Regions from separate parts of the Micromonospora sp. NPDC047756 genome, predicted to be linked through region 3. Evidence: riboswitches for the same ligand, from Rfam matches in the RefSeq annotation. Region 3 holds a riboswitch; each other region holds the start of a gene.

Region 1 (7,725 bases), on a different contig from region 3:
GACGCAGGTTCGGGGTGAGCAGGAACAGCACCAGCCCGACCATCACCGTGGTGAGCACGAGCTTGACCAGCACCCAGCGGTGGCGCAGCAGACCCCATGGGGTGAGCAGCGAGCTGGCGACTCCGATCAGCCAGACCAGGACGCTCAGCGGCGCGAACAGCACCGTGCCGACGAGGGCAGTGACCGGGTAGACCACTGCCGGGTCGGCGCCCCGCTGCACGGCGACGCCGAGGGTGAGCAGCACCAGGTCGGCGCCGAGCCAGCCGAGCGACGTGACGAGGTGCAGGGTGAGCAGCGCCTTGCGGGTGGTGGGTCGGATCCGAGGCATACCGCGATGCTGCTCGCCGGCCACCGCCGGGTCGTCCGACGAGCGACGACATCAGGGGTACGCCCGCTGACGTAGCCCGGCCCGGACACACGCGATGCCTGTGAGCCAGCCGGTGGCTCACAGGCATCGCGACGCGCGGGTCAGTAGACCGACAGGTGTACGTGGTTGGTGTGGTCGGTCGACGGGGTGCCGTGCGCCCCGCTGTACGACTTCCACCCGCTGCTGGGCAGCCAGATCTGCCTGTACCAGATCACGTAGAGCACGGCGAGCCGGTCCGCGTTGCGGATGAAGTACGCGGCCAGGTTGTTGCCGTACGTCTTGTCGCCGCCGGTGGCGTTGCCGCCGAACCCGTTCTTCTGCGCCGCGAAGTCGCAGGCCCGGCCCTTCGGGTGTTCACCCGAGCCGCTGGGGCGGTGGCACGAGACGTACCGGGTGAATCCTGCGGCCTTGGCCTGGTTGAGCGCGTGCAGGGTGCGCGGGGTGATGCAGCCGTTGGCGGGAGTGGGGTCGTTGACGCTGCACGACTCGGAGGGCCAGGAGCCGTCGGAGTTGCGCGGTGCGGCCTTCGCGTTGGCGTTGGAGGTGCCCCGGTTGGAGCCGCCGTCCGCGGTGGTCTGCGGCTTGGGTGTGGTGGCCACGGTCAGGGCCCGTTCGGCCTGATCCTTGCGCTTGGCCATCACCGCGACCTGCTTGCGTTGTTCGTTGATCTCGCCGTCCAGGGCGATCCGGGTGCGGTTGGCCTTGTCCTTGCTGTCGAGCAGGTCGCGTAGCACCCGGTCCTCGTTGGCCGCCACCGCGTCCAGCGCGGCTGCCCGGTCCATGAAGCCTTCGGGGGTGCTGCTGTTGAGCAGCGCCGACATCGCACCGAGCCGGCCGGTGCGGTAGGCGACCTCGGCGATCTCGCCGACCTTGCCGTTGCGCTGGTCGATCTCGACCTCGATGGTCTTCAACTGGGTGCCGAGCTGCTTCTGCCGCTGCACCGAGGTGTCCAGGGCGCGCTTCGCGTCCAGGTAGCCCTTGCTGGCCGCTTCAAGCTGGGCCCGCAACGCCGGGGTGCCGCCCTCCTCGTCGGAGTCGGGTGCGGCGGCCCGCAGGCCGGTCGGGGGAGCGGCCGAGGCGGTGCCGGCCGGGAGCGCGACGCCGAGGGCGAACATCGCGACGATCAGGGCCGCCAGTCGGGCGGCGGGTGGTCGTGCTGGTGCCACTGCGCATGTCCTTCCGTCAGCCGCCGACCGGGTTAGCTGACGGGTTCGGGACGGAAGATCCCTACCGCTGACGCGGATGCACCCCAGGAACGTGGTTCCCCGGTTCGCCCGGTTGGGCGATTAGGCGGCGACCGCCACCGGCGCCGGGAGGCGCCTTCTGGTGGTGGCCGGGACCGAGCCTACCGGTGCGGGTGGGACCGCTGCAGCCAATGTGACGGACGGTGCGTGCGTCACCACGGAAAACTGCGAACCGGTCACCATTCGATGGAGCCGCAGGCCCCGGAGGCGGCGCCGGGCTCGATCTGCAACGTCGCGTGCTCGATGCGGAAGTCGTCGTGCAGGGCCGTGCGTGCCGCGGTGAGCACCGCGCCGACCTCCGCGCCCGGTGCCATGGTCAGGTGGGCGGAGGCCACCTCCATGCCCGAGGTGAGCGTCCAGACGTGCAGGTCGTGCACCTCGACGACCCCGGGGACGGCGGCGAGCCGGTCGTGCACGGCGGTCACCTGGAGGTGCTCCGGGGCGGCCTGCACCAGGATGCGGATGGCGGCGCGGGCCAGCCGCCAGGTGCGCGGCAGGATGAACACGCCGATGGCGACCGCGACCAGGGGGTCGGCCCACCACCAGTCGGTGACGGTGATCAGCAGCGCCGCGCCGATGACGCCGACCGAGCCGAGCAGGTCACCGAGCACTTCCAGGTAGGCGCCCTGGAGGTTGATGCTCTCCCGGGCCCCGGCGCGCAGCAGCGCGAAGGCGGCGATGTTCGCCAGCAGGCCGAGTACGGCAACCGCGAGCATCGGGCCGGCGATGACCTGGTGCGGGTCACCGAAGCGGCGGATCGCCTCGATCACCACGTAGATCGCGACGCCGGAGAGCAGGACGGCGTTGGCCAGCGCGGCGAGCACCTCGAGCCGGTAGAGCCCGAAGGTGCGCTGCGGGTCACCGGTGGCTCGTCGGGTCGCCGTGATGGCGGCGAGCGCCATCCCGATGCCGAGCACGTCGGTGAACATGTGCCCGGCGTCGGAGAGCAGGGCGAGCGAGCCGGTGTGGAGTGCGACCACCGCTTCGACCACCATCAGGGTGGCCAGCAACCCGAACGCCGCCCAGAGGCGACCCCGGTGCTGGTGTGCGGCATTGGCGACGGACCCATGGTGGTGGTCATGCCCTGCGCCCACGAGAACCACCTTCCGCCGCTGGTCGGGACCCGGTCAAATGTATGCTCACATCGCTATGTGTGCAAGTGTACGGGTAGAGCGTCCCGGCGGTGGCAGTCCGCACACGTCAGCCGGTCGGGTCGATGGTGGTGAGCCGCTGGGTGGCCCGGGAGAGCGCCACGTACAGGGTGCGTACCCCGGCGCCCGGATCGGCCCGGATCTCGCTCGGGGCGACCAGCACGACCCCGTCGTACTCCATGCCCTTGGCTTCCAGGCTGGTGACCACCTGCAACCTGGGCGCGCCGAGCGCGCCCAGCCAACCGGCCACCTCGTCCCGGCGGGGGACCGGCGTGATCACACCGACCGTGCCCTCCACCTCGGCCAGCAGGCCGGCGGCGGCCTCCACTGTCGCGGTCTCCAACCCCGTCGCGGGCACCACCAGCTCCACCGGCTCGACCCCGGTGGAGCGGACGGCGGTCGGCAGCGGCAGGTCCGGGTAGAGCCGCCGGATCTCCGCCGCCGCCACCGCGAAGATCTCCGCCGAGTTGCGGTAGTTGGTGGTGAGCGTGAAGTCGTGTCGCTTACGCCGGCCCAGCGCCTGGTCGCGGGCCCGGGTCAGCTCCTCCGGATCGCCGGTCCACGCGGTCTGCGCGGGGTCGCCCACCACGGTCCAGGAGGCCAGTCGGCCCCGCCGACCGATCATCCGCCACTGCATCGGCGAGACGTCCTGCGCCTCGTCCACCACCACGTGCGCGTAGTCCCGGTAGTCCGCCGGGCGTTCCCGGGCCGCCGCGCGGGCGGCCCGTTGTCGTTCACCGAGGGTGCTCAGCTCACGGACGCCGCCGGCGAGCTGAAACGGGTCGCGTCGCGCGCGGGCCGGCTGCGCGGGCTTGCCGAGCAGCGCGTCCAACTCGTCCAGCAGCGCGACGTCGGCCATGGTCAGCCCGGCCGAGTCCAGGTCCCGGTACGCGGCGTTGAGCAGCCGGATCTCCGCCGAGGAGAGAATCCCCCCGGCGTACCGGCGCAGCCGGTCCGGCTGCGCCAGCCAGCCGAGCACGTGCCGGGGGTGCAGTCGAGGCCACCACGCCTTGAGGAACTCCCGGAACTCCGACCGCTCGGCGATCTCCGCCTCGAAGGCCGGTTGCTCCGGCAGCCGACCGCTGCTCAGCTCACGGGCCTGCGCCCAGAGCGCGGCGAACACCCCGTCGAAACCGGCCCGGCGCACCTCGTTGCGCCGTGCGCCGCGGTGCAGCGCGCGCTCCCGGATCCGGTCCAACGCGACCCGGTCCAACCGCAGCAGCGTGCCCCGGTAGAGCAGTCGCAGCTCACCCGGGCCGCCCGGCACCGCGTCGCGAGCCGCCCGCTCCAGCACCCGGCGCATCCGCAGCGAGCCCTTCACCGCCGCCACCTCGGGCGGGTCGGGGCGGGTGGCTGTCATCCCCGGGAAGAGGGTGCCCAGCGAGTGCAGGGTCGCGGTGTCCTCACCGAGCGACGGCAGCACGGAGCCGATGTACTCGACGAAGACCGACGACGGCCCGACCACCAGGATGCCGCCGCCGGCGTAGCGGCTGCGGTCGGAGTAGAGCAGGAACGCGGCCCGGTGCAGGGCCACAGCGGTCTTCCCGGTGCCGGGGCCGCCCGCGACGATCGTCACCCCGGAACCGGGCGAGCGGATCGCCTCGTCCTGCTCCCGCTGGATGGTCGCCACGATGTCGCGCATGCCCCGGCCGGTGGCCTTGGACAGGGTGGCCAGCAACGCGCCGTCACCGACGACGGTCATCCCCTCCGGGGCGGCCGTCGGGTCCAGCAGGTCGTCCTCGATCCGGGTGACCCGCTCGGCGCGGGACTGGATGGTGCGCCGCCGCACCACATCCAGCGGCTGCGCCGGGGTGGCCTGGTAGAAGGCGGCGGCGGCCGGTGCGCGCCAGTCGACGACGAGCGTGACGGCGTTCTCGTCGCGGATCCCCAGTCGCCCGACGTGCAGCACCTGACGGTCGCGCAGGTCCAGTCGACCGAAGACCAGCCCCTCGTGCTCGGCGTCCAGGGTGTGCCGCCGCTGCGCGGCGTGGAAGACCATGGCGTCGCGCTCGACCAGGGCGCCGTGCGTGCCCACCCGGGCCATCCGGTAGCCGTCGCGCTCGGCGCGGACGGCCGACTGCCGCAGCTCGGCCAGTCGGGCGTACACCCGGTCCAGGTGTCGTTGCTCGACGGCGATCTCCTGCTTCAGGCCGGTCTGGTCGGTCAACGCACGCTCCTTCAGAGATCGCCGGCAGGCGGCGGAAACCGCGCGGGCCAACCGCAGAAGGGTACGGCCCCGGACCCGACCCGCCGCGCCCGAGGTGCGCGAACGTGCTCAGGCACCCGTCCCGGCGGGGGCCGCGCCGAGGTGTGCCGGCGGCGACGCGCCACGGTGTGCCGGCGGCGACGCGCCACGGTGTGCCGGCGGCGATTCGGCGATCGCCCGTCGTACGACGCCGGTGAGCGCGGCGTTCACCTCGTCCGGGCGTTCCATCATCAGCATGTGCCCGGCACCTGGGCAGACGGTCAGCTCGGTGGCCGGCAGAGCCGCCGCGATCGACTCGGCGCACGGCGGTGGGGTCAGCCGGTCCCGGTCGCCGACCAGGGCGGCGGCCGGCAGGTGGGCCAGCGCGGCGAGGGTGTCCAGGCGGTGCTGGGTGCCGATGGAGGCGCGGAACCCGCCGATCGAACGCAGCGAGGCCCGGGCCACCGCCGACGTCACCAGACGGATGTCGGCCGGCTCGCAGCGGTCACCGAAGAGCATCCACCGGATGCTCGGTTGCAGCGCGTTCAACAGTGCCCGGGGGGCACGCCACGAGCCACACCGGGCCAGCACACCGGCACCGGTCGTCTCGGCCAGCCGGATCAACCGGGCGATCCGCGGCGAGAGCCCGTAGACGGTGTGCGTGTGCCCCTCGGCGGTGGTCGAGACGAAGACCAGGCCGGCGGTACGGGCGGCGAAGTGCGCGGGGTGGCGGTGGGCGTACTCCATGATCGTCATGCCGCCCATCGAGTGCCCGACCAGCACCACCGGGCCGGTCGGCGCGACCGCGTCGATGACCGCGGCCAGGTCGTCACCCAACTGGGCCAGGGTGGCCGTGGGCAGCGCCATGCAACTGGACCGGCCGTGTCCCCGCGCGTCGTAGGCGACCACCCGCACCGCACCGCCGAACTGCGGCGCGGTGAGCGCCTCGACCTGTCGGTGCCAGGCGCGCCCGTCCAGCGTCCAACCGTGCAGCAGGATGACGGTGACCTGGGCGTCCGTCGGACCCGTCGCCTCGACGTTGAGCCGTACGTCGTCCGGCAGGCCGACCTCGAACCGCTCCGGCATCGCCACCTCCCCAGGGCCGCCCAGTACCACCAGCACCTCCGATACCCGGCGGTAACACCGGCTACCCGCCATGACACCACGCCAATCGCGCAGTGGCGAACATTCCCGACCTCGCCCGTACCGGACGGCGGCGGGCCAAGCTGGACGGCATGGGGTCGTCGGGAGCGCCCATGGGAGCGACGTCGGGGCAGGGGTGGCAGGCCGGCGGTACGCCCCGCGCCGCCCTTGCCGACCTGCTGGCCGGCAATCGGCGGTTCGTCAGCGGTCAGCCGGTGCACGGACACGACGTCACGGCCGCCGCCGCGGCCTCCGGCGACCAGCAGCCGTACGCGGTGGTGCTGGGCTGCATCGACTCCCGGGTGCCGCTGGAGGCGATCTTCGACCAGACCTTCGGCGCGATCTGCGTGATCCGTACCGGGGGGCATGTGCTCGATCGCGCGGTCTGCGGTTCCATCGAGTACGTGGTCGGCCAGCTCGGCGTACCGCTGGTGATGGTCCTCGGCCACGAGCGGTGTGGCGCGGTGCAGGCCACGGTGGAGGCGCTGCGCATCGGCCGGCGTCCCGGCGGGTCGCTGGCGCACCTGGTGGACGAGATCGCGCCGGCGGTGACCGAGGCGGGGATCGACGACCCGGCGGTGCTGCCGCTGGCGATCCGCCGGCACGTCCGGCGCACGGTGCACACCCTGCGCCGGGACGACTTGCTGACCGGGCCGGTTTCCGCCGGCCGGGTGGCTGTGGTCGGCGGCCTCTACGACCTGGCCACCGGCGAGGTCGCCCTCCTCGACCCAGGCTGACCTGCCCCGGCCCGAGGATCGTCCCGCCGCCGCTCGCGTCGATCATGGAGTTGTGGTGGGTGACAGACCAGCCTGAATGACGTCAATCCGGGCACCACAACTCCATGATCGACCAAGTTGGTCCTCGCGCACGCGAAACCGCCCGCCGGGAACTCCCGGCGGGCGGTTTCGGTGGTGCGTGGGGGAGGGCTCAGCCCTCGAAGACGCCGGCCGCGACCAGGCGCTTCTCGGTGGCCTCCCAGCCGTCACCCGGGTGGGTGGCAGCCAGGTTGTTGATCTCCGCCCGGATCTTGGCGGCGTGGCCGGCGGCGGCCAGAACGCGGATCTCCTCGACGAAGGCGTCGGAGTCCGTGCGCAGGTGCGCGGTCTTGCCGTTGGTCAGGTTCCGCACGTAGGCGTGCTTGCCGCCGTTGAGCGGGATGAGGTACTTGAACTCGCCCAGCACGCTGAGGGCGCCACCCTGGCCAGCCTGGCCGGCCCGGACTGACGCGCGCGCGGTCTTAGAGGTGTTGCTCGCCACGGAGGTACTCCTTGCAAGACGTACGGGAGGACTAGACGTCCGGGGGCTGTGTGCGGGTCGTACGTGACTCGACCCGCGAAGGTGTAACGCGGCATAAGCCGCCGGTGGAACTGTACAGGACCACGACATCATGCTGGTCGTCGCGGTGTCCTGAGAGGCAACGGCGGCCACCCGTCCGGCTATTCCACCCGGCGTTTTTTCCGATTCCCTGGCGCACCACGCGTCACAGGAGTCATCATGTGTTGCAGCAGCCACCTGGGTGGACGAGGTCGTAGGGGAAGACGCACCTCGCTCTCCGGGAGGTCACCGTGCCAACGCGTGGCGTCGTATACGTCCACTCGACCCCGCTCGCCGTGTGCTCACACGTCGAGTGGGCGA
Region 2 (5,638 bases), on a different contig from region 3:
GCCTTGATTACCGCCGCGAGCTTCCCTAATGTGAGGCACCGACCGCTGTGGGTCGTCTGCCTCGGCCCTTTCCTCACGCGAGGCGCCCGGCGGTCGGTTGCAAAGGAGTCGGTGCCGGTGGCAACCATGCCCCCTCATCGTGACGACCTGTTTGCGTCTGCTCGCTCTGGTGGCCTGCGTCGCGTCGCGCACCGGGTGCTGATCCTGGTCGCCGCGGCGGCGGTCGGCGCCGGTCTGCTGACCGCGCCGGCACATGCCGCGCCGACGGTCGACGAGATCGAGGCACAGATCGACAAGAAGTGGGAGCAGTTGGAGCCCACCATCGAGCAGTACAACAAGGTCCGGGCGCAGCTGAAGGTCAACCGGCAGAAGTCGGCGAACCTGCAGAAGAAGATCGAGCCGCTGGCGCTGCAGAGCGAGCTGGCGCTCAACCGGGTCGGCGACCTCGCCTCCCGCTACTACATCTCCGGCCCGTCGCACGACATCGGTGCGCTACTGGTCAGCGCCAAGCCGGACACGCTCACCGAGCAGCTCACCATCCTCGACCGGCTCGCTTCGCAGGAGCGCAAGGAGGTCGAGGGCGTCCTGGCCGTGCGGGCCAAGTACGACGGCGAGAAGCAGAAGCTGGACGCGCTGATCGTCACCCAGACCAAGCAGCAGAACGATCTGGCGGCCAAGAAGAAGCAGATCGACGCCGAGATCAAGCAGCTTGAGGCGTCGATGCCCAAGACCACTGTCAAGACGGCGGCCTGTCCGACCATCAACGGCGTGGTCAGTGCGGCGGCCCGCACCGCGATCAGGACCGCCTGCGGCAAGGTCGGCAAGCCGTATGTCTGGGGTGCCACCGGGCCGAACTCGTTCGACTGCTCGGGCCTGACCCAGTACGCCTACAAGGCGGCCGGGATCTACCTGACGCACCACACCGGTGACCAGTGGAACGAGGGCAAGGCCATTTCGCGCGCCGACGCCCGCCCCGGTGACCTGGTCTTCTTCTTCTCCGGCCTGAGTCATGTCGGGCTCTATCTGGGTAACAACCAGATGGTGCACGCGCCACGGGCCGGCAAACCGGTGCAGGTGTCCAGCATCACCACGATGCCCGTCGCCGGGTTCCGCAGACCTGGCTGATCCACCTCGCGCGACACGACGGCCCCCGGTCACCGACCGGGGGCCGTCGTGGTTCTCAGCGAGGTGCCCCCACCGGGGATGGCAACAGCTGTACGTCGGCGAGGTCGACGTACATGATCCGGTGGCCGAACTGGATCTGCGCGTACCGGTTCTTGCCGCGGATGACCGTCCAGTCGCCGGCTGAGGAGCCGTCGACCGTGCTGGCCCGGTAGTACTCGCCGGCCAGTACCGCGCCGACGGCGTACCGCTGCCCGGCGGTCAGCGTGTACTGCAGCGGCGTGATCGCCTGGTAGGGCACCCCGTCCGGGTAGGCGGACTGCTCCGGGTACGCCCGTCCGTACACCGGAACGGTGGCCCTTCCGGACTTCGGCGTCGCCACGACTCCGACGGTCCAACTGGCGGTCGGCGCGGACGCCGGGTTGTGGAACCAGGCCCGCTGCCCGAGGTACCAGATCGCGGTCCAGTCGCCCTGCCGGCCCGCCAGCGCGTACGTCTGCCCGGCGGACGCCCGGGCCCCGTGATCCGACACGGCCATCGTGTTCGGGCTGCCGTCCGGGCGGAGCGCGATGTCGTTGACCAGCGGAGCGTCGGCGGACGGCGCGCTGCGCAGCACCACCGCCGAGGAGCCGCGCGGAGCGCACGGCACGCCCACCGTGACGCAGTCGGTGAACGCCGGCTGGTTGGTGGTGTAGTCCGGATCGATACGGACCAGCCCGGTGGCCGGGGTGCCGGTGTCCAGTCGAGGGGCGTGCAGCAGGTCGAAGTAGTGCGTCCAGTCCCAGTGGGGGCCCGGATCCCAGTGCATCCCCCGCACTGTCGAGGGGATGGTGCCGGGCACGTTGTCGTGGCCGATGATGTGCTGGCGGTCCAGGGGGATGCCCAGCCGCAGCGCCAGGTGCCGGACCAGCTTCGCCGAGGTCCGGTACATCGCCTCGGTGTACCAGGTGCCCTGCGCCGCGAAGCCCTCGTGTTCCAACCCGATCGCCTTCGCGTTGACGTACCAGTTGCCGGCGTGCCAGCCGACGTCCTTCGTCCGGACGTGCTGGGCGATGTGCCCGTCGACCGAGCGCAGCGAGTAGTGCCAGCTCACGTACGTCGGGTCCTGGACGAGTTGCAGGGTGGTGGCCCAACTCGCCTCGGTGTCGTGGATGACGATGTACTCGATCTTCTGCCGCGCGGGCCGGTCGGAGAGGTCGTGGTTGCCGTAGTCCCCATCGCCGAACGCCTCGTAGGGCGCCGGAATCCACTCGCAGGAGATGGTGCGGGGGCACTCCACCCCGTCCGGGCGGGCCAGCCGGCGCAGGCCCAGCCGGTCCAGCCAGGAACGTTCGGGCCGCACCGCGCGGGCCGGCAGGGTGATCCGGTGGCCATCGTCGGTCACCCGGGCTTCGCCCGCGCCGATGGTGGTGAAGACCTCGTCGGCGAAGGCCGCCGCGGCGTCGGCGCCGTCCGCGCCCGAGTAGCGGGCCACCGCGCCGTACCAGGCCGCCGGGTCGGTGTCCGCTCCGACCGGCGCGCCCAGATCCCGCTGGTACGCGCTCAGCAGCGCGGCCCCACCCCGGATGTTGAGGCCCGCGTCGGTACGCAGTGCCTCGGGGGCGGCACCGGTCAGCGCGGCGGCGGCGTCGACGGTCTGCAACGCGGCGGTGGACGGGGTGGGCGTCTCGACCGGCCGGGGTGCGGGCATCCGGGCGGGGCGGGAGTCGTCGCCGCGTGGGTCCTCGGCGCCGGCGTCGTGGTGACCGCGTCCGGGTAGGGCGGCCACGTGCCGCACGTCGGTCAGGTGCATCGGACCGTAGCCGCCGCTGGTGCTCGGTGTGCCGGCGTTGGTGTCCCACCGGGACTCCAGGTAGGAGACGCCGAGCAGCACGACGGTCGGTACGCCGTACTCGGTGGCCGCGGCGGCGTACTGCTGTTGGCGGTCGGTGGTGGGCGTGGCGGCGGCCGGGCCGACGGAGAGTGGCACCGTGGTCACGGCGGCGACCACGATGGCGGCGAGCAGCGTGCGCCAGCCGGTCGACAGGGTTGGATGGTGCATCGAACCCCCTAGATTCTCGCGGAGTGAGGTCAGGTCACCATCGCGCCGTCCGGGAGCTCACGTCAATACCTTTCCATCTATCGAAGCGTACGGAAAGAATTCTTCACACACGGTCGGTGGCCTCGTCCATCCCGTACGGAGTGTCACGGCCGCACGGGTTGCGGATCGGTAACGGGCGTCTCTACTCTGGTCATTTGTCGGCTCGACAGCAGCTCCGCCCACCCCGGGCGGTAACGGACCGACACCGCCGAGTCGTTTCCGAGCGAACCGGGGACCCATGTCCCTCGGGGTGAATCCGCAGCCACTGCGGTAGGGCGCCGACTTCCCGCCCGAACCCGTCAGCTAACCCGGTAGGCGGTCAGGAAGAAGGAGTACGGAACCCCGGTGGCACTCCATGCCCCGCGGCCGTCGTCCGAGCGGCCGGCATCAGCCGGCCCGGCGTCGATCGTGCCGCGCCCACGCTGGTCCCGCTTCACCACCGCACTCGCCGCGCTGGCCGGCCTCGCCGTCGTGCTGACCGGCAGTGCCACGGCGGCGCACGCCGACCCCTCCGTCGCCGAGATCGAGCGCCAGATCGACGCCGACTGGAACAAGCTCGAACCGATCATCGAACGGCACAACGCCACCCGCATCGACCTCGCCGCGAAGCGCAAGCAGGCAAACGCGCTGGCCGCCCGGATCACTCCGCTCGAGCGCCAGGTCGACGCCGCGATGGACAAGGTCAGTGCCCTTGCCGTACGCGCCTACAAGGGCGAGAACGTCCTGACTGTCAACGCGGTGCTGGGCAGCCGGTCGCCCAGCGAGGTGGTCGGCCAGCTCGAAATGCTCGACCGCTTCGCGCACAACCAACAGAAGGACGTCCGCCAGGTGGCCGACCTGCGCGACCAACTGGCCGCGCAGAAGGCGCCACTGGACGAGATGGTGGCCCAGCTGACCCGCACGGAAGCTCAGCTGGCGGCGAAGAAGAAGCAGATCAACGACGAGATCGACCGCCTGCAGAAGCTGCGCCTCAAGGTGTACGGCAGCGGTGGCGGCGGTCCGCTGCGCCCGGCGCCCTGCCCGGGCAGCTACCCCGGCGGCGGCGCGGGCACCGCGGTCAAGTTCGCCTGCGCCCAGATCGGCAAGCCCTACGTCTGGGGTGCCGAAGGTCCGAACTCGTACGACTGCTCCGGACTGATGCTGGCCGCGTGGGCGAAGGCCGGCGTGTCGCTGCCGCACAACGCCGCCGCGCAGAGCCGGGTCACCAGGAACGTCAGCAAGGGTGACCTGCGCCCCGGCGACCTGGTCTTCTACTACAGCGACATCCACCACGTCGGCATGTACGTCGGCGGCGGCTGGGTGGTGCACGCCTCGCAGGCCGGTCAACCGGTCAAGATGAAGAAGGTCGACGACGGCCCGATCCACAGCTACGGCCGTCCCGGCTGACCCAGGCTGACCAAAGGGCCCGTCGCGATCTTCTCGCGGCGGGCCCTCGTCGTCCCTGGTTCTAGCGGGTGGGCCAGGTGCGCCAGTGCTGCCAGGCACGGCTGGGTGTGGGCCCCCGCTGACCCTGGTAGCGCGAGCCGTAGACCACCGAGCCGTACGGGTGCTCGGCCGGCGAGGAGAGCCGGAAGATGCAGAGCTGTCCGATCTTCATGCCCGGCCACAGGGTGATCGGAAGGTTCGCCACGTTCGAGAGTTCCAGCGTCACGTGACCGGAGAAGCCCGGGTCGATGAAGCCGGCGGTGGAGTGCGTGAGCAGCCCGAGCCGGCCCAGCGAACTCTTGCCCTCCAGCCGGCCGGCGAGTTGGTCACCCAACGAGATGACCTCCAGCGTCGAGGCGAGCACGAACTCCCCCGGGTGCAGCACGAACGGCTCGCCGTCGGGGACCTCGACCACCGAGGTCAGGTCGTCCTGCTGCATGGCCGGGTCGATGTGGGTGTAGAGGTGGTTGTTGAAGACCCGGAACAGCCGGTCGAGTCGGACGTCGATGCTGGAGGGTTGGACCAGGGTGGGCTCGAACGGCTCCAGGCCCAGCGTGCCGGCCTTGATCTCGGAGACCAGGTCACGGTCGGAGAGCAGCATCGGACAACCATAGCCTTCCCGGGGGCGGCCAGATTCGGTGCCGGTGACCAGCGCGTCGAGGTCGCTGCTCGTACATTTGTTCGATAGAATGCCCACATGGCTTCCTGGTCCGAATTCGCCGCCGACGAGCCCCGACTCGCCGACGGGATCCGCGTTCTCCTCCAGCAGTACGGGCCGGGCTTCGGCTATCTGGCCACGGTCCGTGCCGACGGCGGGCCCCGCGTCCATCCGGTCTCCCCGGTCATCACCGCCGAGGGGCTCTTCTGTTTCATCATCGACTCGCCCAAGCGCCGTGACCTGGAACGCGACGGCCGTTACGCGCTGCACTCGTTCCCCGCGGAGGAGAGCGACGACGAGGCGTACGTGGCGGGTCACGCCCGCCCGGTGACCGATCCGATCCTGGTGACGCA
Region 3 (7,725 bases):
TGCCGAGCGCCGGGATCCCGGCATGACGAGCGTCGCCGCGACGTCGGCCGCCCGGCCCGCACCGTCCCCGCCCCGGCTGCCCTCGCTGACCGGGCTGCGGTGGATCGCCGCTCTGCTGGTCTTCGGCTTCCATGCCGGCACCATGCGGATCATCGCCGAGCCGGACTACAAGGCCGTCATCGACGCGCTGTTCACCCTCGGTCTCTCCGGGGTGCAGTTCTTCTTCATCCTCAGCGGTTTCGTGCTGGTCTGGTCGGCCCGTGAGGGCGACTCCCGGCGGACCTTCTGGCGGCGACGGATCGCCAAGATCTACCCGAACCACCTGGTGCTCTTCGTGGCGACGCTGGTGGTCGCCGGGTGGTTCGCCGACCCGGTCCTGCCGGCGGCGGCATTGGAGAACCTGCTGCTGTTGCAGGCGTGGGACCCTCGGCCGGGCTGGTTCTACAGCATCAACACCGTCAGCTGGTCGCTGTCCTGCGAGTTCTTCTTCTACCTCTGCCTGCCGCTGGTGCTGCCGTTGCTGCGCCGGGCCCGACCGAAGCTGCTCTGGGCGCTGATCGTGGCGATGCCGCTGCTGATCCTCGCGCTCTGGCCGGCGCAGCAGCTGGTGCCGGAGGAGAGCCGGTGGTGGTTCACCCAGGTCTTCCCGCTGACCCGGTCGCTGGAGTTCTGGCTGGGCGCGGCGGCGGCCGAGTTGATGCGTCGGGGTCTGTGGCGTGGCCCCGGGCTGACCTGGGCCAGCGTCATCTTCGTGGTCACCTGGGTGACGGCCGCCCAGTGGATCCGTGCCGAGCTGTGGACCACGCTGCTGGCGGTCGCGTACCTGTTGGTGATCGCCGCCGCCGCGGACGCGGACGTGCGCGGTCGGCGCTCGCCGTGGCGGTCCCGGCCGTTGGTCTGGCTCGGTGAGGTCTCGTTCGCCTTCTACCTGGTGCACGTGCTGGTGATGACGAGCGTGCTGCGGTGGAGCGGCACCTGGGGGGTCGGCTTCGGAGGCTGGCGTGGCCCGGCCGTGGTGCTCGGTTTCCTGGCGGCGAACCTGATCCTCGCCGGATTGCTGCACCGCTTCGTCGAAACCCCGATGATGCGCCGGCTCGCGCCGCGCCGCGCGGCCCGTCCGGCGCCCGTCCCCCGACAACGCGCGGCCGGCGACGACGACGCACGAGACCCCGCGAGCATCGCCCGCGGCGAGGTCGACAGACCCGCCGACGAGGTCGGTCAGGCCGGCGGTCGATCGCCGTACGTCGACCTGCGCTGAGGGCGTCCAACCTGGTCAAAGGGGCCGGCGCGGCGTGATCCGACACGCCCGTGGTCGGTGCGCCCGGGTCGGCGCGAGGCGTAGCGTGGGGGCGTGCTTCCGGTCGCGTTCACCTGTCCGCTGTGGTGGGTGGCGCGCTGGGCGACGCGGGTGCTGACCAGCCTCGCCGTCGTCGCGGCCCTGGCGCTCGGCGCAGGCCCGGCCACGGCCGCCACGTCGACGCCCGGCCCGGGGCCAACGTCCAGCGTGGTGCCGACCACTGTCGCCGGCTCGCCGGCGGCCTCCTGCTGGCACGCCGCGCCATCGGGGCCGACCGTCACCACCGCCGGCCGTGCGCCGGGCGACGATGGTGCCGACGCCACCGGGTCGGGGGCACCTGGCGCGGTCCGTCCGGCCCCCGCGCGGGCCGCCGAGGAGTCGGCCCCGACCTGGTCGGTCGACGCGCCGGTGGCGCTCCCCGGCGATGAGGGCACCATCGCGGCCGGCGTGCTGCCGGTCCGCGCGGCCGACTCTGACCGGCTGCCCCACGTCGACTGTGCCGGCGGTCGGGCTTCCCGGGCCCCACCCGGGCGCTGAGCCACCGGGACGACCGTCCCGCCGCCTCGCCCTGTCGACCCACCCGCTTCCTGACCCGCCGACCCGTGGCCCGCCGTGGCCCGCTGGTCGGCGCGGCTTTCCATCGCACTGCTCACTCTCCACGAGGTGCCGACCATGGAGACCGTCGTCTTCTACCAGTTCGTGACCGAGGTGCCGCGGGCCGCCGCCATCTGGTCGACGCTGTTCCTCCTGACCCTGGGCCTGCTCACCGTGCTGGCCGCCCGCCCCGAACGGGACCGGCCCACTGGCGAACCGCTGCCGGCCGGGCCCACTGCCCAGGAGCTGGCCGCGGCCGAGGCCGTCGACAGGCGCCGCTACGCCGAGGAGGTGGCCGTCGCCGCGGCCGGCGCGGCCACCACCGCCAGGCGGCGGCGCGCCGCCTGGCTGACCGCTCAGGAACAGCTGAATCGGGCCTGGACCGGGTACGACGAGGCGGACGCCGTCGCGCGTCGCTTCGCTGGCGCCGGAGCGCTGCCCACCCCGCAGACCCCGCACACCCCCGCCGAGTACGCAGCCCGGGAACGTTATCTGCACCGGGCGGCGATGGCGGCGTACTGGCGGGGGGACCTGACCATGGCGCAGCTCGGCGACGTGTTCGGGCACCGGCGCGGCTGGGACCCCCGGCGACACCCGGTCGAGCAGGAGGTGCTGATCAGCAGGGTGATCCGGGATGCGCGGCTGGCCGACTACCAGGTGGCCGTCGACCGTGAGCGGGTCGCCTGGCGCGACGCGGAGTTGGCCGCCGAGTCGGCCCGTGCCCTCGCCGAGGAGGCGTACGCGGCGGCGGCCCGGCTCCGCCCGACCCTGGTGCCGGCGCGCCGCACGGTCGCCGGGGCGTTGCGTCCCGCCGTCGTGGCACTGTGGCGTCCGGCCCGGGTGGGTTGAGCCCAATCTGTTATGTGAGCCGGGTCACCCAGGTGTGAAATCGGACGTCCGGCGCGATCGACGGCATTGTTGCCGCGATTGTGGTCGCGTTCTTTGCGGCCTGTCCGGTTGTCGCCCGTAGGCGTCGCCGTAACTGGTTGTCCCATCGAGTCACATCATCGGCAATACGCGCAGAAATTGTGGCGCCAATTGGGGTTTACGCAGGTGAAGCTGGCTTGGCAGGGTGTTGAGACGCCAGTAGTGTCGTCCCGTCCGGTGCGGTAACCGATCGCAAGACGCGACGCCGCATCGACCCGCTCAATCGTGATCAACGAACCGGGGACCCACCAGTATGTCCGGGGTGAATCCGCGAGCCACGGCCCGCGGTAGGGCGTCTTCCCGCCCGAATCCGTCAGCTAACCCGGTAGGCGGTGTCGGAAGGAGTCCCATCCTCGTGCAGCACCTTTCCACCCCTCGGTTGTTCCCTCGCCTCCACGGCGCGGCGGTGCACCCGCTCAATCGTCGCGTGACGGTGAGCTGACCCCCGGGTCATCGCCTTCCCCGCCCGGCCGATCCGGGCGTTCCCCTGAGCGGTTCACCATCCGCGGACCACGGTCCGCGCGCTGGTGCCTGCCCGGATACCGGTCCGGCCCCGGTGTGCCGCTCTCCCCCCGATCCGTGGAGGACCCCGTGAAGCACACCCTGCAGCGTCAGCTCCGCCGCCTCGCCACCGAGCGCCCGTACCAGATCGTCGCCGCCTCCGCCGCAGCCCTCGCGATCGCCACCACCACCGGCGCCCTGCTCACCACCGCCGACGACGCCCCGGCCGGCCAGCGCACCGCGACCACCGTCGCCGAGATGCGCAGCGACGTCGCCGCCTCCCGCGGCGAGGCTCGGGAGGCGTCCCCCTCGGCCAGCGCCGCGCCGACCACGGCCGCCCCGGCCACCAGCGCCGCGTCGCCTGCCGCCAAGGCCAAGAGCAACCCCGACCTCACCCGTAAGCCGACGCCGCCGAAGCCCCCCGCGACCAAGGTGCTCGACTACGACTACGAGGCGCAGAACACCTATTACAACTGCGGCCCGGCGGCCACCCGCAACGCGCTCAGCGCCGCGGGCATCGACCGCACCCAGGAGGAGCTCGGCGCCGAACTGGGCACCACCGAGATGGGCACCAACTCGGCCGAGGACACCACCCGGGTGCTCAACGCCGAGGTGAAGGGCTCCCCGTACCGGACCCGGATGTTCCCCGGCGCGCCCAGCCCGGCCCAGATGGACCGGCTCCAGGCCGACGTGGTGAAGGCCGTCACCGACGGCCGGGGCGTGGTGGCCAACGTCGTCGGGGACGCCGTGGACACCGACGGCGGTTGGCACTCCTACGGCGGCGGGCACTACATCGCCGTCGTGGGCTACAAGGACAACGGTCGCACCGTACGGATCGCCGACTCGGCGAACCCGGCCGACCCGTCGTACTGGATCACCACGATCGACCTGGCCAACTGGATCACCAGCCGGGGCTACTCCGCCTGACCCGGGCACGCTGACCGCCGCGGGCGCCGTCTCCCACAAGGGGCCGGCGCCCGCGGCGTCTGTCCGCCCGGCCCGCCGTCGACGGCTCTCGTACCCGGCCGCGAACCGTGGGAGACTGCGGCCGTGGTGGATGAGACGGGTGGTCACACCGGCCGCGGGTCGGTCCTGCTGCTACTGCACGGCATGGGAACGACCGGGGACGTGTGGTTGCCCTGGGCCCCGTACCTCGAGCGGCACTGGCCCGGGCGGTGGCTGGCACCGGACCTCGCCGGCCACGGCTGGGCGCCGCCACTGCCGTCGTACTCCTTCGCGGGCTTGGCCCGGCAGGTCGCGCGGGCCCTCGCCCCCGACGACCGGCTGGTCGTCCTCGGGCACTCACTGGGTGGGGTGGTCGGCCTGGCGCTGGCCGCCCGCGACGCCGGTGCGCCGGTGGACGCCGTGGTCGGGCTGGGCATCAAGGCACTCTGGTCGCCCGCCGAGCTGACCCGCGCAGCCGAGGTCGCCGCCCGACCCGTGAGCTGGTTCGCCACCCGCACCGAGGCGGCTCGCCGCTACCTGCGCGTCGCCGGGCTCACCGGCCTGGTCGCGCCGGACCACCCGGTGGTGGAAGCCGGGTTGCGCCAGGTCGACGGCCGGTGGCGTCTCGCCATGGACCCGGCCGCCTTCGCCGTCGGCGAGCCCGACCTGGCCGCGCTGCTGGCCGCGACCGACGTGCCGGTGGTGCTGGCGCGCGGGGAGAACGACCCGATGGTCACCGACGAACAGCTCAAGGAGTACGGGGTGCCGGTCGCCACGCTGCCCGGTCTCGGACACAACGCGCACGTGGAGGACCCGGCGGCGGTGCTGGCGCTGCTGGATCCGTACCGTTGAGCGCTATGCCGGTGCGGTCGCGGTGAGCGTCTCGGCCGGCGCCAGTTCCCGGCGGGCGGCGGTCAGGAACGCCTCGGCGTACGACTCGGCCGGGAAGTCACCCAGGTAGCGGCGGCGGGTGGCCCAGCGGGCCTCGGCCAGCGGGTCGGTGTCCAGCAGAGCGGTCAGCACGTCGTCCACGTTGGACATGTCCCGACGCAGCACGTAACCCGACCCGGCCAGCGGGAACCGCTCCACGAACCGGTCACCCTCGTCGCCCATGTCGGTGACCGCGTACGGCTTGCCGGAGTAGAGGAAGTCCGAGATCACTCCGGACACGTCGGAGACCAGCGCGTCGGCGGCGTTGACGCACTCGGTCAGGCTCAGTTCCCGGGCCGCCGCGCCGACCACGTGCTGGCGGCCGGTGTGGGCCCGGTCGGCGGCCAGCAGGTCGGTCAGGCGGCCCAGTTGCCGCGCCGATGCCGGGTTCTGCGTGGTGTACGGGTGGGCTCGCAGGATCACCGTCGCGCCGCGCTCCAACAGTCGGCGCAGCAGGCTCTCGGCCACCGGCAGCGAGCAGTAGTCGGCGTCGGCGTGGTGCCCGGTCCAGGTCGGCGTGTAGAGCACCGTCGGATGCGCCAACCCTCGTGCGGACTCCGGGCGTACCTCGATCGACTCGACCTGCGGGCGACCGACCACCACGAACTTGTCCGCCGGGATCTGCACTCCGGCGCGGGCGTACCGGTCGATCGCCGCCTGCCCGGCCACGAAGATCCGGTCGAAGATCCCCGACACCGGGTTGGCGCTCGGCGCCTTGTCGCTGTCGCCGTGGTGCAGCTGGATGTGGGTGAGCTGGGTGAAGCGGACGCAGTGGCTGTTCTTCGCACCGTGGTTGACGTAGAACGCCGCCCGCAGGCTCGGCACCAACGCCTGGTCCATCGCCCCCAGGGTGGGGCAGTAGACCACCGGCGCGTCGGTGGCCGCCGCGATCGGGGCCAGGAACTCCGGCTCACGCAGCACCACCAGGAACGGCCGGCCGATCCGTTCCAGGTACGGCAGCCACATGGTGACCTGGTATTCCGAGCCGGGGGGCGCGGAGAAGTAGAGCAGGAACTCCGGCTGGTGCCGGCGTAGCGCGGCGGTCACCGACCCGCCACCGGCGCGTGGCCGGAACCGTCGCCGGGCCAGGTCCAGCGCGACCGCGCCGGCGCCCGCCCCGACCAGCAGGCTGGCGGCCAGCGCCACCCCGGCCGGCAGGGCGAGCGCGGCGGCGAGCGCCAGGGCGGCGAGCAGCCCGAGCAGGGCGGTGCCGAGCCGGTCGGCGATCAGCGGCGTCCAGGCGCGTACCGGCAGGTTGGCCGCGCGGATCTCCAGGCCGCCAGCGGTGCGCAGCGGCCCCACCAGCAGCACCAGACCCAGCAGGACCAGCCCGGTGGCGACCAGGGCGAGGTCGAGCCCGTCGTCCAGCCGCCGGGAGTAACCGACCAGGATCGCCGTGGCGATCAACGCGGTCTCCGCCACCAGGTCGGCGCCGGGCCGGATCCGCTGCTCGGCGGCCGAGGCGGCCAACGCGGCGACCGCCAACGCCAGCCCCCAGCCGGTGGCGCCGGTCAGCGCCAGCACGACGAAGGCCAGCACGGCCAACCCGGTGCTCAGGCCCCGGGCGGCCAGCTTTCGGACCAGGTCGCCGCGCATGTCGCTCCGTTCGTGGTTCCGCAGCCGGTCGGCGTCAGTTGGCGGACGTCGCGCCGGCCGGTGCCTCGACCCGACTCGACCCGGACTGCGCCGGCACGCTCGGCCCGTCACCGGGTGCCCGGCGTACGTCGATCACCTGACCGGTCAGTTCGGAGATCAGCACGTCCAGCGACGACTGGGCGACGGCCTCGGCGGCGAGCAGGGTGTGCTCCGGCTCCTCGCCGAAGGCCCGCGTCCGCATCGGGGTGGCGGTGCGCTCCGGGTTGATGCAGTTGACCCGGACGCCCATGTCGGCCCACTCGTCGGCGAGCGCCTGGGTGAGGTTGACCAGGGCGGCCTTGGTGGCCGAGTAGAGCGCGTATCGGGCCCGGCCCCGGGTGTAGGAGCTGGAGGTGTAGAGCAGCAACTGGCCCTTGGTCTGCTGGAGGTACGGGAGGGCCTGGCGGGCGATGGTCACCGGGCCGACGAAGTTGACCTGGAGCACCCGGTCCATGGTCTCCTCGTCCATCTCGGCGAGTTCGCCCCGCTCCAGGATGCCGGCGGTGACCACCACGTGGTCGATCCGGCCGGTCGCCTGGAAGGCGGTCGTCAGCGCCGCCTCGACGTCCTCGGCCCGCTCCACGTGGGTGCCCGTGCTGGAACGGCTGAACGGGAAGACCTGGGCGCCGAAGCGGCGGGCCAGCTCGGTCAACTCGTGGCCGATGCCGTAGCTGCCGCCGAACACCACGATGGTCCGGCCGGTCAGCTCCTCGCTGTAGCTGCGGTGGTCGGTCAGCCGGGGGGCCTGCGCGGCGGCGAGCTGGAAGAGCTTGTCCGCCAGGTGCACGTCGACCGGGTGGGTGACCTTGATGTTCTCGTCGGAACCGTCGATCACCTTGATCGGGGTGCCGGGAAGGTAGCGCAGCACCACGCCACAGTCGTCGGTGGCGGCGAAG

Evidence for each region. Region 3 has a riboswitch for cyclic di-AMP ahead of ACZ6NZ_RS11090 (C39 family peptidase). Riboswitches for the same ligand answer to the same signal wherever they lie in the genome.
Region 1: another riboswitch for cyclic di-AMP. It lies ahead of ACZ6NZ_RS30285 (coiled-coil domain-containing protein); the one in region 3 lies ahead of ACZ6NZ_RS11090 (C39 family peptidase).
Region 2: another riboswitch for cyclic di-AMP. It lies ahead of ACZ6NZ_RS03960 (C40 family peptidase); the one in region 3 lies ahead of ACZ6NZ_RS11090 (C39 family peptidase).

The regions. Positions count from the first base shown of each region.
Region 1 covers NZ_JBVJGQ010000010.1:193,820-201,544, forward strand. Annotated here, with positions in the region: gene ACZ6NZ_RS30280 (hypothetical protein) at 1-328, opposite strand, end outside; gene ACZ6NZ_RS30285 (coiled-coil domain-containing protein) at 469-1,533, opposite strand; cyclic di-AMP (ydaO/yuaA leader) riboswitch at 1,539-1,670, opposite strand; gene ACZ6NZ_RS30290 (cation diffusion facilitator family transporter) at 1,788-2,705, opposite strand; gene ACZ6NZ_RS30295 (HelD family protein) at 2,812-4,929, opposite strand; gene ACZ6NZ_RS30300 (alpha/beta fold hydrolase) at 5,038-6,033, opposite strand; gene ACZ6NZ_RS30305 (carbonic anhydrase) at 6,204-6,827, shown strand; gene ACZ6NZ_RS30310 (hypothetical protein) at 7,018-7,347, opposite strand; gene ACZ6NZ_RS30315 (DUF3145 domain-containing protein) at 7,656-7,725, shown strand, end outside.
Region 2 covers NZ_JBVJGQ010000001.1:839,258-844,895, reverse strand. Annotated here, with positions in the region: gene ACZ6NZ_RS03970 (C40 family peptidase) at 112-1,125, shown strand; gene ACZ6NZ_RS03965 (N-acetylmuramoyl-L-alanine amidase) at 1,181-3,163, opposite strand; cyclic di-AMP (ydaO/yuaA leader) riboswitch at 3,399-3,534, shown strand; gene ACZ6NZ_RS03960 (C40 family peptidase) at 3,548-4,588, shown strand; gene dcd (dCTP deaminase) at 4,650-5,228, opposite strand; gene ACZ6NZ_RS03950 (pyridoxamine 5'-phosphate oxidase family protein) at 5,325-5,638, shown strand, end outside.
Region 3 covers NZ_JBVJGQ010000003.1:363,983-371,707, reverse strand. Annotated here, with positions in the region: gene ACZ6NZ_RS11105 (acyltransferase family protein) at 23-1,258, shown strand; gene ACZ6NZ_RS11100 (hypothetical protein) at 1,352-1,834, shown strand; gene ACZ6NZ_RS11095 (hypothetical protein) at 1,970-2,740, shown strand; cyclic di-AMP (ydaO/yuaA leader) riboswitch at 3,025-3,165, shown strand; gene ACZ6NZ_RS11090 (C39 family peptidase) at 3,398-4,246, shown strand; gene ACZ6NZ_RS11085 (alpha/beta hydrolase) at 4,370-5,116, shown strand; gene ACZ6NZ_RS11080 (CDP-glycerol glycerophosphotransferase family protein) at 5,120-6,790, opposite strand; gene ACZ6NZ_RS11075 (bifunctional cytidylyltransferase/SDR family oxidoreductase) at 6,825-7,725, opposite strand, start outside.